Regions from separate parts of the Arthrobacter melezitosi genome, predicted to be linked through region 2. Evidence: riboswitches for the same ligand, from Rfam matches in the RefSeq annotation. Region 2 holds a riboswitch; each other region holds the start of a gene.

Region 1 (4,281 bases), on a different contig from region 2:
ATCGGCGCCGCCTACCTCAGCCACGGCATTGAGACGGCCCAGGCGATGGTGATGCGGCTGATCGGTCCGCTGCTGCGCGATTCCGAGGTGCTCGGTGAGGGCACCGACTGGAAGACCCGCATCCAGGAGACCGCCGCAGCGCGCCGGCTCGGCACCATCGATTACCAGGTGACCGGCACCGGCCCCGACCATGCCCGCTCGTTCGAGGCGCTCCTGGTGATCGGCGGAACCCCCTACGGCACCGGCGCCGGGCACTCGAAGAAGGAAGCCGAACAGGCCGCCGCCGCCTCGTCGTGGAAGATCCTGCGCGGAGCCGAGCCGCTGGACGGCAGCTAGGGTTCCGGGTGCCCGAACTTCCCGAAGTCGAGGTGGTGCGGCGGGGGCTCGCGCGCTGGGCCGCCGGCCGCACCATCGAAGCCGCCGAGATCCTCGACCCCCGCTCCACACGCCGGCACCCCGGCGGCCCGAATGACCTCCAGCAGCGGCTCGCCGGCACCCACGTCGCCGATGTGGTGCGGCGCGGCAAGTTTCTCTGGATGCCGCTCCTTCCCCCGGGCGGGGAAGGAGCAACGGGAAACGCCCCCCGCACCGCGCTGATGGCCCACCTCGGCATGAGCGGGCAGCTCCTGGTGAAGGATTCCGGGCTTCCCGACGAAAAGCACCTTCGGATCCGCCTCGTCCTCTCTCCCGCCCGCGGCGAAACCGGCGGGGAGTTCCCCTCCGAACTGCGCTTCGTCGACCAGCGGATCTTCGGGGGAATGTTCCTCGCGGAGCTCGAACCGACAGAAGACGGACTTCCCGGCGGCAGGGGAGAAGGCGCCCTGCCGCTGATCCCGCGCCAGGCCGCCCACATCGCCCGCGACCCCCTGGACCCCGCCTTTTCCTTCGATGCCTTCCACTCCCGGCTGCGGGCCCGCCGCACCGGCATCAAACGCGCCCTCCTCGACCAATCGCTGATTTCCGGCATCGGCAATATCTACGCCGACGAAGCGTTGTGGGCCGCACGCCTGCACTTCGCCCGCCCCACCGACACCCTCCGCCGGCCTGAGTCCTTCCGGCTCGTCGAGGAGGCACGATCGGTCATGGAACGGGCCCTGGAGGCCGGCGGAACCAGCTTCGATTCGCTCTACGTGAACGTCAATGGAAGCTCGGGCTACTTCGAACGCTCCCTCAACGCTTACGGCCGTGCGGGGGAGCCCTGCCGCCGGTGCCTGGCCGAGGGCCGCGAGGCGCGGATCCGCCGCGATATCTTCATGAACCGCTCCTCCTACAGCTGCCCGCGGTGCCAGCTTGTACCACGCAATGGCCGCTGGTAGTTACAACGTTTACCGGCCGTGATCGGAATGTGACAATTCCGGGGGGCGCAGGTAGCGTTAAGCGCGCGCCGGGCCATCATGGACCGGCGCCCTTCGTCAGACTGCCTAACCCTGTCGGTGACAGAAGGACCGTTCGCATAACTTTTCCGACAGGGGCGGGGGAACCGATAGCGGGCTCTTGATAAGAGTCCTAGGGGTTAAGGCGCGGCACGGACATCATCTGGGGAGATGATCCGGTGCGCCCGGGTGTCCCATCCGAACCCGACAGCTAACTCCGCAGGCATCGGGAGAGGCTACGTAATGTCCAAGAACCGTACAATCGCGCGCCACCGGGCCACCCCGGTCCGCACCAACCCCCTCAAGACCGCAAGCCGCGCCGTCGCTGCAACCGCAGGCGTAGCAGGACGCCCGGCAGCAGTCATCGTCGCGGCGTCGGGCATCATGCTCGGCGCAACCCTCCCGGCGAACGCCGCCGGCGAGATCGAGGTCGCTCCGGCTTCGCAGGTGGCGGCGCCCGCCGCATCGGCTACCTCGCACACCGTTGTAGCGGGTGACACCCTCGGAAGCATCGCCGGCCAGTACGGCGTCAGCCTCGACGCCATCTTCGCCGCGAACGGCATGGGCTGGGCAACCGTCATCCACCCGGGCCAGACCATCGTTCTCTCCGGTAGCGCCGTAGCTGCTGCTCCGCAGCCCGCCACCGCTGTCCCGGCCTTCGCCCCTGCTCCGCAGGCCGCGCCGGCCCAGACCGCCGCGACAAGCACCAATCCGATGGGCATCAGCAGCCAGGGCAACGGCATGCGCGTCATCGGCGCCGCCGCAACCAGCGGCATCGTCGGCACCGCCCTGCAGGGCGTCGGCTCCGGCTACGTCTTCGGCGGCACCGGCTTCGGCATGTGGGACTGCTCGAGCTTCGTCCAGTGGGTCTACGCCCAGCACGGCATCGACCTGCCCCGCACCACCTGGTCGCAGTTCGCCGCCCTGACCCCGACCGCCAACCCGCAGCCGGGCGACCTGGTCAGCCAGAACGGTGGAAGCCACGTCGGGATCTACCTCGGCAACGGCAAGATGGTCAGCGCGCTGAACCCCTCGCAGGGCACCCTCGTGCACGACGTGAGTGCCATGCCGGTCGACGGTTATTACACCGCCGGCTAAGAGCACGGCTGATCCCGCAGAAAAGGCCGGTGTCCCTCGAGGACACCGGCCTTTTCTGCATCCACCGATGGTTCGCCGCTCGAACGGCCCGTGCTCCAGCCGGGTTCGGTGGGGGAGGAGAGCCCGGCTAGGAGGGCAGGCGCAGGGGCTGGTAGTGCGCGGCGAGCCGCGCCAGGCCCTCCTCGATCGACACGGCCGGGGCCCACGCCAGGAGCCTGCGGGTCTCCCGCTGGTCGTACCAGTGCGCCGTCGAGAGCTGCTCGGCCAGGAAGCGGGTCATGGGGGGTTCCTGGGCCGATCCGGAACGGCGCCATGCCCTTTCCACAATCGACCCGGCAACCCGGGCCACACCGCCGGGAACGCTCCACCGCGGGGGCCGCACGCCACCGGCGGTGCAGATTCCGGCGATCAGCTCGCCGATCGGGCGCGGCTCGCCGTTCGTCACGACCAGCGCCCTGCCGTGCACGTGCCCGATCCGGCGCAGGGCCGCCACGATGGCCGATGCCGCATTGTCGATATAGGTCGTGTCGACCAGCGCAGTGCCCTGGTCGAGGACGGGAAGCCGTCCGGCCCTGGCCCGGGCGAGGACCCGCTCGACCAGCTGGGTGTCCCCGGGCCCCCAGACAATATGTGGGCGGATGGCGGCCACCCGGAAGCCGGGGCCGGACATACCGATCGCAAGCAGTTCGGCCAGCCCCTTCGTCCGGGCGTAGTCGCCCCGCGCGAGCTCCGGTGCCGCCGGGGCGGCGCCCGCACCGGCGCACGAGGTGCCGTCGGCGGCCACCGAGGGCGATGAGACGAAGACGACGTCGGGAACGCCGGCGTCCCGGGCGGCGGTGAGGAGCAAGCGGGTGCCTTCGACGTTGACCGCTTCGAAGTCGGCCGGGTCGCCGGTGAAGGAGACCTTTGCGGCGAGGTGGATCACGGCCTCGACGCCGTCGGTGGCCCGTGCGACCGCCGCGGGGTCGGTGAGCGAGCCGAGTTCGTCCTGCGCGCCCGCCACGCCCGAGGGCCTGCGCTGGAAGGTGCGCACCGGCGTGCCCTGCGCCAGGAGCAGGGCGGCCACCGTGCCGCCGAGGAGGCCGCTGGCCCCGGTGACCAGGACGGTCATGGGGCGCTGACGGGGCCGCCGGACAGGGCCGCGTCGGCCCACGCCGCGATCCTGGCGCGGTCGAGTTTCGAGTTGTGCCGGATGTCAACGGGCAGGGCAGCCACGGTGAGGACAGCCGCGAGCTCTGCCCCCGCGGCGGAAGCGGCGGCCCGGACCCGGGCCGCGAGGCCGGGTTCGGCCAGGCCCGGCCGCGTCCGGCGGCCGGCGTCCGGGTCCGTCTCGAGCACGCCGACGATGGCCTGCGTCCCGGCGGGTCCCACACCGACGACGGCGGCCAGCCGCACGCCGTCGACCTCCTCGATCGCGTGCTCGACGCCGACGGGGGTCAGGACCCCGGCCGGAGCCGTGATGACGTGGCCGAGCCGGCCTTCAACCCACAGCCGGCCGGCGCCGTCGAAGTGGCCGACGTCCCCGGTGCGGTGCCAGGGGGCGGTGCGGGAGGACTCCGCCTCGGTGCGCCACAACCGGTGGTAACGGTCCTTCACGTGGGGTGCATCGACGAGGATCTCCCCACTGACGCCGGCCGCCGTCGTCGGTCCACCATCGGCCGTACCGTCGGGTCCGAGCGGGCTGACGGCCAGCCGGGCCCCGTGCACGGCGGTGCCGACGCAGACGCCGTTGCCGGCGCCCGGCAGGCCCGCGGCGGCGTCCCGCGCGGCCGAGCGGATCGCGGGCAGGTCGACGTCGGTGACCGGCAGG
Region 2 (4,281 bases):
CGCGCCGGGTCACCGCGAGGTCGTGGCGGTACGGGATCTTCACGTACCGGTTCAGCAGGATCACCGAGGGCCGCCCCAGGATTTCCGTTGGCCCAATGACCGGCTCGTCGTCCTCCGCAATGACGCTCGCCTTCCCCGTCAGCACCAGCACCAGGGCGCGGCGGAATGTCACAACCGCCAGCGGCTCGAATCCTGCATTCAAAACGAGAGTGCGCATGCGCATGCCTCTTTGCGGACTATGTCCCGCTGCCGGCTGCCACCCCGGATGTTCGGGATAAGTTCTACGGATTAACAATGCTAGGGTAGCGGCCCCGCGCCCGGGCGGGAATATGGAGTTCCCGTGGGCGGGTTCGAAAGCACCCGCACTCCGCCGCCGCAATGCGGGACGGAATCCTGTTAACGAACGACGGGCCGGCAGGTTTCCCTGCCGGCCCGTCGTTGTAAATGCTTGGATCAGCCGCCGACGCGGATGAACACCGGGCCCGAGCCGAGCTGGGCCGGTGCGATGACGGTGCTGTTGCCGTTGAACCCGCCGTGGACGGCCTGGCCGCCGCCGATGTAGACAGCGATGTGGGCCATGCCCATGCCGCCGTCGGCGTAGTAGATCAGGTCGCCGGGGATGGCTTCGCCGGCGCTGACGGTGCGGCCCAGGGAGAGGTATCCGGCCGGCCAGCCGTGGAAGTTGATGCCCGCTGCGGCGAGGGCGTTGCTGGCCAGGCGGGTGCAGTCCTGCCGAACGCCGAGCTGGGCCTTGGCCGCGGCGGCGATCGTGGCTGCCTTGCCGGAGGAAGCCACAGGAGCAGGGGCCGGGGCTGGCGCAGGTGCAGGTGCCGCTACCGCCGCGAGCTTCACGACAGGGGCGGCCGGGGCGGCGACGGCGGGAGCGGCCGGGGCGGCCACGGGTGCCGGCGCTGCCACGGGGGCCGGGGCCGGAGCCTGGACGACGACCGGCTTGGCGACGGCCTTGACGGGGGTGCGGTTGAACGCAACCTTGGCGTTGACGTCGGCGACGACGGTGGCGGCCGGTGCGGTCACCTCAAGCGTCGAGGTGAACGACTCGCGCTCGGGCTGGAGGTCGGCGGCGTTCGCCGCGACGCCGGAGGTGAGGACGAGACCCGAGGCGGCCGCGACGACGGCGGCCTGGCGGCCCATGCCGCCGGCGTTGTCACTGACGGCCTTGGCGAGGGAGGTGAGGGTGGCCGAACGCTGCGCTTCCCCGCGGTGGCGGGCAATTTGGGCGCGATTAGACATGGGAGATCTCCAGAAGGTGTTGGAAGGGTTCTAGCGAACGCGGACGAAGCTTGCGCCGGGCAGGTCCGACAGGGAGTGCAGACCGGTGTTCATGCCGTTGAGGCCACCGGAGATGACCTGTCCGTTGCCGACGTAGATGGCGACATGGCCGCCGGTGATGACGAGGTCGCCGGCCGCGGGGCTTCCGACAACGTCGCCGTACTGGAAGAACTGGCCGGGAGCGAGGTCACCAACGGCCTTTCCGACCGAGCGGAGGGCCTTCTCGACCATGGCGGTGCAGTCCTGCGCGACACCGATCTGGGAGTAGGCGGAGGCGACCAGCGCGGCACCGACGCCGGAGGACGGAACCTCGGGCTTCGGGGCGGGCGCAGCCACGGCGGCGGTCTGCACGGCGGCCTGCACGGCAGCGGGTGCGGCGGGGGCCGGTGCCGCTACTGCAGGCCGGACGGCGGGCGCGGCGGGTGCCGGAGCGGGGGCCTGTACGACGACGGGGGCGGGGGCGACGGCCACGGCCTCCCGCTCGAAGGAGACAGCGGCGGTGGCTGCGGCGCTGACGGCCGCGGTTTCCGGGGCGGTCACGCTCAGCGAGGAGGAGGACTGGACCTCGCGCTCGGCGGTCGAGGAGCCGTGGGCCGGCAGGCCTGCGGCGAGGACGAGGCCCGAGGCGGCGACGACAACGGCGGCCTGGCGCCCGACTGAGCCGGCATTCGAAGAGACGGCCTTGGAGAGTGCCGTCAGCGGATTCGCAGGAACCTGGGCGGCCCGGTGGCGACCCAGAGCAGAGTTATTGGACACGTTAAATTGCCTCTCCCAATGCCTGCGAGGTGAGCTGTCGGATTCGGATGGGAGTCACCCGGCCGCTGAGTAATTCAGCGACTTAACCCCAAGGATTTCTTGCGAAACCCAAAAATTGGTTCCCCCGCCTCTGCCATGCGAATTGTGCGGACGGACCCCAGGCAATGGCAGAGCTAGGCGATTTGCTTGAGGGCGCCGGATCTATAACGATTCGGCACGAGTAGAACCGTACCTCACATGTATCACAATTGTCACATTCAGATCACGACAGGTGTGTCGGAAGTTAAAGCCACGCCATTGGATCGACCGGGCGGCCGCTGATCAGCACCTCGAAATGGAGGTGGCAGGCGGTGGAGGAACCCGTGCTGCCGCTTGCACCGACCGGGGCGCCAGGGTGGAGCCGGTCCCCCTCAGCCACCTCGAGCGAGGCGAGGTGGTTATAGGTCGTCTCAAGGCCGTTGCCGTGGTCGAGGACAACCCGGTTGCCTCCGCCGTACGGATGCCATCCGGCGGAGACGACAGTCCCCTCGGCCGCGGCCCGGACCTCCGTGCCGCAGGGGGCGCTGAAGTCCTGCCCCGAGTGGAACTCGCCGTCCAGGCCCGTCATCGGGCTCACCCGATAACCGAATGCCGAGGTGCCCTGCAGGGACTCCAGCGGCGCACTCAGCACGCCCTTTACGCCCAGCGGGGCGGCCCGGCCGTCGGAGGCGGCGACGATCGCCTTGAGTTGGGTGTCGAAGTCCTGGGATCCGCCGAGGGGAATCGGGGAGAAGCTGAGGCTGGCGGAGGTGGGTGCCTGGACCTCGAGCCGCGGAGCAGGGTTCCCTGCGGCCGAAGCCGACGTGCCGGCCGCCGTGGTGGGCAGGGCCGCCGTCAACACAAGCCCCGAGACGGCCGCGGTCATCGCGAGCTTCTGGCTGACCCTGCGCAAGGAGCCGATGCGCCGCGCGCTGCGGCGGCGTCGGCGCAGCGCGTGCGCATCCTGCGGACGAGGTGTTGGCATGGCGGTCTCGGCACGGCGGCGGCCCGATACCCGGTGTTTCGGCAATTTGTCCCCTTTCACTGCCGGTGGCCTGCCCGACACCGGGCAGGCAGCACCCGGGGCGCCGCATGGACGGCCGCGGCCCGGGTTGAAATGCTTCGCGCTTCCCCGCGCCTGCGCCGATGGCGGGCACCTCCCCGCGGAGTGCTGTGCGGGGACAGGGAACGATCGGGAACAGTCTCACAGCAGGAGGCCCCAGCGGCAAAACCGGCGCGGCACGGTGCAGGGCCCGGGCCGGAATCCCGGGCCACGGCGGCGCGCCGGGGCGCTCAGGCGCAGGGGCGCTTAGGTGCAAGAACCGCTCACGCGGAGGCGTTCAGGTGACGGCACCGCTTAGGCGACGGCGACGAAGACGCAGGAACCGCTCAGGCGATGGCGCTCAGGCGCAGGGGCGCTCAGGCGACGGCGACGAAGACGTGCGCGGCGACCTCGGGCGGCAGCTCGAGCGCCCCCTCGACGCCGGGCACCCGGACCGAGACGTATCCGCCCACCGACTCGAGGCTGAGTGAGGCTCCGGGGCGCAGGCCGCCCTCGGCCAGCTGGGAGAGCAGCTCCGGATCCACCTGGATCGGCTCGGCGAGGCGCAGCAGGGTGACCGTGGAGCCCGGCCGGTACTCGTCCATGGCGGCCAGCAGCGTCGTCGCGCCGTCGGCCGCCGGCTCCGACGCCACTCCTCCAATGGCCTCCAGCCCGGGGATCGGGTTGCCGTAGGGCGACTGGGAGGGCTGCCCCAGCAGTTCGTAGAGCCGCCGTTCGACCCGCTCGCTCATCACGTGTTCCCAGCGGCAGGCTTCGTCGTGCACGTAGGCCCAGTCAAGCCCGATGACATCGCTCAGCAGCCGCTCGGCGAGCCGGTGCTTGCGCATGACTCCGGTGGCGCGGCGCCGGCCGAGTTCGGTCAGTTCGAGGTGCCGGTCCCCGGAAACGACGACGAGCCCGTCGCGTTCCATCCGCCCGATGGTCTGGGACACCGTCGGACCGGAGTGGCGCAGCCGTTCGGCGATGCGCGCCCGCAGGGCGACGATGTTCTCTTCCTCGAGCTCAAGGATGGTCCGCAGGTACATCTCGGTGGTATCGATGAGATCCGTCATAACCGTTCGGCTCCTAGGTACGGCGCAGTGCGGGGCAGGTAAGGAATGCGCGTGGTGCAGCACGTCCGGGTGGGGCCGACGCGTCCCTCTGCCCCCTCAGGT
Region 3 (4,281 bases), on a different contig from region 2:
ATCCGCATCGACGGGGGCAGGCCCTTCGACCGCCGGCTGCGCAGCGTCATGGGCGGAAACTGCGGCAAGATCATGGGCGGGCTTGAGATCTTTCCGGGCGCCAAGATCGACGACGGCCTGCTCGACCTGATGACCGTGGCGCCGCAGGGGCGGTTCGGCTGGCTGAATGTGGCGGGCAAGCTGTTCGCCAAGGGCAAGGGGAAGGACCCCTCGCTGGAGTACTACCAGTGCAGCCGGGCCGAGGTGCAGCTCCATGAGCCGCTTGAGGTGCAGCTTGACGGCGACCCGCTGGGCAAGGCGACGCACATGTCCTTCGAGATGAAGCCCGAATCGCTGCGGCTGCGCGTGCCCTACGGGCGCAAGGACCCGGCGATCCCCAACACTCCCTTGCCAGGAGGGGAAGGTCCTCCCCACCGATGGCGGGCCGGCCCTGCTGGGGGAACACTGGAGTCTCCGGCCGCGGCCTAGAGCCAGGGCAGCGGGTCGACCTTCTCGTCGTTGACGAGGACCTCAAAGTGCAGGTGGCACCCGGTGGAGTTCCCGGTGGTGCCCACGGCCCCGATCAGTCCGCCGCGCTCCACCTTCTGGCCCGCGCTCACACCGATGGAGCTGAGGTGGTTGTAGGTGGACTTGAGCCCCTTGCCGTGGTCGATGACCACGCGCTGCCCGCCGCCGTAGGCGTGCCAGCCGGCATCGACGACCACGCCCCCGCCCGAGGCCATCACGGGGGTGCCGCAGGCACCGGCGTAGTCAATGCCGGTGTGGAGCTCGGGTGCGTAGCCGCCGAGCGGGTTCACGCGGTAGCCGAAGGTCGAGGCAACGGTGAGGTTGTCCAGCGGCGCGGCGAGGGTGGCCCCGTCCTCGGCCTTGGTGATGTCGCTTGCGAGGGTCGTGGCCTTGGCTCCGGACTTCGCCATTTGCACCCCGGCCACCCCCTGCCGGGTGAATTCGATCTCCGCGGCGGAGTCGGCGGTGATCGAGGGCAGGGATTCGGCCGCCGCGGCCTGGGTCACCGGGGTGCCGGCCTCCGTCGAGGCGGGAGCGGGGACGGCGCCCATGACCAGGCCGGCACCGACCGCGGCAAGGCCGACGGCGAGGGCTCCGGCCCGCAGGCGCGGAAGGATGCCCGCCGGCGCGGCACCGGCGGCCGCACTGTGGCGAACGTCGCGGCGGCGGGTCGGCTGGGGTTCGGGTGTGGAGCGGAGCGAGCGCCGGGTGGCGATGGCCGGGTCGGCCGAGACCGGGGCGGCGGTCGAGGCCGGGCGTGCTGAGGTGATGCGGGGGACAGCTGCGGACGCGCGGCGGCGTCCGGGCAGGGCCGGGGTGGTCAAGTTCAATACCTCTCTGCGACGCCTGCGAAGTTAGCTGTCGGGTTCGAGCAAGAGTTGACTCGGCCCCACTGCACAGGGCCGGCACCCGCTCTATCCCCGCAAAGGGCAGAAGGGCACCGGTCCGCTGTGTGCGGACAGTTCGATGCAGTGAAGGCTTCACCCCGAAGGCAGCAGAATGCTGTCGGGAAGTGGGTCCTCCGCCCCTGTCATAGGGAGTGTCAGAGCGGTCCGCTGACAGGGTTGGGCGTACGGACCAGGGAAATACACTTAGTTGAGACTTCACGCAAGTTTACTCTTTTAACGCGAAGTTACAATTCCGTTATCCTAGGCCGGGCGTGTCGGCGGCGACACGCCCGGCCTCCTACGCGGATTCGGACCGGCCGCGGCGCCAGTAGCCCATGAAGGCAACCTGTTTCCGGTCGACGCCCACGTCCCGGACGAGGTACCGGCGCAGCTCGCGCACCACCGAGGCCTCCCCCGCGATCCAGGCGTAGAACGGCCGGGTTCCCGCAGGCCGGCCGGCGGCCTGCCCGGCGGCGGCCTCAGCCAGCTGCGGGGTCTCCCACAGGATGCTGCGGTCGACGTCGATCTCTTCCGGCTCCGGCCCGGCCCCGGGTGCGCCCTCCCGGGCAGGGGAGGACCCGGCCAGGACGGCCCAGCCGGGCGGCGGCAGGGCGCGCCGGACCGCCGGGGTGAGGAGCGCGCCGTGTTCACCGCTTCCCCGCACGAGCCAGGTGACCTCCACCGAGGACGCCGTCTCGATGTGCTGGATGTCGGCCGCGTCCGGGACCTCGAGGAAGGCCTGTCCGCCCATTTCCGGCGGAAGGGATTCGAGGATGGCGCAGATCGCCGGCACCGCGGTCTCGTCGCCGGCCAGGAGTACCTGGCCCGCGAGGCCGGGCCGCCACTCGATCCCGCCGTAGGCCTCGGCGGTGGAGCACCGCGCGGCGGCCGCGTTGGGTCCGATGAGGCACACCGCGGCGCCCGGGGCCGCACCGGCCGCCCACAGCGCGGCCGGCCCGGCTTCGCCGTCCTTGTCGAAGTGAAGGACGAAGTCCACATCGATCTCGGGCGACGGGCCGTCGCAGCGGGCGGCCCTCACGGTGTAGGTGCGCATGACGCCGCGCTCGGCCGGGTCCAGGCTCAGCCACTGCTGGTACCAGCCGCCGGCGTTCCCGCGCATGAGCTCGCCGGGCAGGTCCGTGGTGCCGCCGCCCGGGGGCGGGATGATGACCTTGATCCGCAGATCGCAGGTCGGGCCGTTCACGCCGAAATCCCGCAGGCACTCCCCGCCGAAGGTCACCCGCAGGAAGTTGGCGCCGACCCGCTGGACCCTCCGCACCTCGACGTCGAAGGCGAGCACCGGGGGAAGCGCCGGCGCCGTCCGGGCCGGGCGCCGGGTGGTTTCGGTCATGACGCCACCTCCGCGTTTGTGGCGCGGGCCCCGGCGGGGTGGGCGGCGGGGTGGTGGCGGCCCACCGGGACCACCAGGGGGGTGCCGGCGACCGGATCGGCAATGACGGTGCACCGGAGACCGAAGACCTCTTGGACGAGCCCGGGGGTGACGACGGCGGCCGGCGGGCCCTGCGCCGCAAGGCACCCGTCTTTGAGGACGATCAGGTGGTCGGCATAGCGCGCTGCCAGGTTGAGGTCGTGGAGCACCATGGCCACGGTGGTTCCGGAGCGCCGGTTGAGGTCGGTGATCAGGTCCAGCACCTCGATCTGGTGGGCCACGTCGAGGAAGGTCGTCGGCTCGTCCAGGAGCAGGATGTCGGTCTGCTGGGCCAGCGCCAGGGCGATCCACACCCGCTGGCGCTGCCCACCCGAGAGTTCGTCGACGAGGCGGTCCGCGAAGGCGAGCGTGTCGGTCGCCCTCAGCGCCTCGGCCACCGCGGCGTCGTCCTCCGGGGCCCACCGGCGGAACCAGCCCTGGTGGGGGTAGCGTCCCCGGCCGACGAGCTCCGCCACGGTGATGCCCCCGGGCGGGACGGGCGCCTGGGGAAGCAATCCGACGGTGCGCGCCACCGCGCGGGCCGGAAGGGAGCGGATGTCCCTGCCGTCGAGGAGCACCGAGCCGCCGGACGGTTTAAGGAGCCGGGCCAGGCCCCGCAGCAGCGTTGACTTTCCGCTGCCGTTGGCGCCGACGATGACGCTGACCCTGCCGGGCGGCAACACGACGGAGAGCCCGTCCACCACCGTCCGGTCGTCGTAGCCAAGAGTGATGGAGCGCGCCTCAAGCGTGGAGGGCGCTCCCGCGGTGTCAGAAATGTCAGCCTCCCTGGCCGGATCGGTTCACGGATATCAGCAGCCAGAGCAGGACCGGCGCCCCGAGGGCCCCGGTGAGGACTCCCACGGGAAGCGAGGTGCCCGGGATCAGGTTGGCGGCGGCGAAGTCGGCCGCCAGCACCAGGACGGCGCCGACGAGGCCGGCGAGGCCCACCGAGGGCGGTCCGCCGACCAGGCGCCGGGCGATGGGCCCGGAGAGGAACGCAACGGCGGCCACCGGGCCGGCCGCGGCGGTCGAGACGGCGGCGAGGCAGACGCCGGTGAGGATCAGGGCCGCCCGTGAGGCCTCGACCCGCACGCCAAGCCCGGCGGCGGCGTCGTCGCCGAGCTCGAGGAGCTGCAGGATGCGCGCGAGCACAAGGGCGGCGGGGACGAGGAGCGCGAGCGCACCGGCGAGCAGGGCCGCCCGGTCCCACGTGCTCGAGTTCAGGGACCCGTTGAGCCAGACCAGGGCCTGGGCCGCCGTGCGCAGATCCGCCCGGGTCAGGAGGAAGTTCACCAGGGCGTGCATCACGGCGGCGAAGGCAATGCCGACAAGGATCAGCCGGTAGCCTCCGACGCCGCCGCGCCGGGCGGTGAGGTAGATGGCGGCGGCCACGACCAGGGCGCCGGCCACGGCGGCGAAGGACACCGCCGCCCCGGAGGCTCCGAAGAGGACGATGGC

Evidence for each region. A riboswitch is a leader RNA that binds a small molecule or an ion and turns the genes downstream of it on or off. The one in region 2 is predicted to bind cyclic di-AMP.
Region 1: it holds a riboswitch for cyclic di-AMP, as region 2 does, so the genes downstream of both, ACX80W_RS12725 (C40 family peptidase) here and ACX80W_RS13785 (NlpC/P60 family protein) in region 2, are expected to answer to the same signal.
Region 3: it holds a riboswitch for cyclic di-AMP, as region 2 does, so the genes downstream of both, ACX80W_RS00535 (M23 family metallopeptidase) here and ACX80W_RS13785 (NlpC/P60 family protein) in region 2, are expected to answer to the same signal.

The regions. Positions count from the first base shown of each region.
Region 1 covers NZ_JBTNDJ010000012.1:57,127-61,407, forward strand. Annotated here, with positions in the region: gene rnc (ribonuclease III) at 1-336, shown strand, start outside; gene mutM (bifunctional DNA-formamidopyrimidine glycosylase/DNA-(apurinic or apyrimidinic site) lyase) at 345-1,316, shown strand; cyclic di-AMP (ydaO/yuaA leader) riboswitch at 1,441-1,613, shown strand; gene ACX80W_RS12725 (C40 family peptidase) at 1,617-2,471, shown strand; gene ACX80W_RS12730 (NAD-dependent epimerase/dehydratase family protein) at 2,599-3,582, opposite strand; gene ACX80W_RS12735 (alpha/beta fold hydrolase) at 3,579-4,281, opposite strand, start outside.
Region 2 covers NZ_JBTNDJ010000015.1:43,416-47,696, forward strand. Annotated here, with positions in the region: gene ACX80W_RS13775 (HNH endonuclease) at 1-217, opposite strand, end outside; gene ACX80W_RS13780 (NlpC/P60 family protein) at 454-1,251, opposite strand; gene ACX80W_RS13785 (NlpC/P60 family protein) at 1,282-2,046, opposite strand; cyclic di-AMP (ydaO/yuaA leader) riboswitch at 2,052-2,205, opposite strand; gene ACX80W_RS13790 (M23 family metallopeptidase) at 2,330-3,049, opposite strand; gene ACX80W_RS13795 (iron-dependent transcriptional repressor DtxR) at 3,484-4,179, opposite strand.
Region 3 covers NZ_JBTNDJ010000001.1:101,878-106,158, reverse strand. Annotated here, with positions in the region: gene ACX80W_RS00540 (diacylglycerol/lipid kinase family protein) at 1-468, shown strand, start outside; gene ACX80W_RS00535 (M23 family metallopeptidase) at 465-1,331, opposite strand; cyclic di-AMP (ydaO/yuaA leader) riboswitch at 1,336-1,559, opposite strand; gene ACX80W_RS00530 (siderophore-interacting protein) at 1,693-2,745, opposite strand; gene ACX80W_RS00525 (ABC transporter ATP-binding protein) at 2,742-3,524, opposite strand; gene ACX80W_RS00520 (FecCD family ABC transporter permease) at 3,601-4,281, opposite strand, start outside.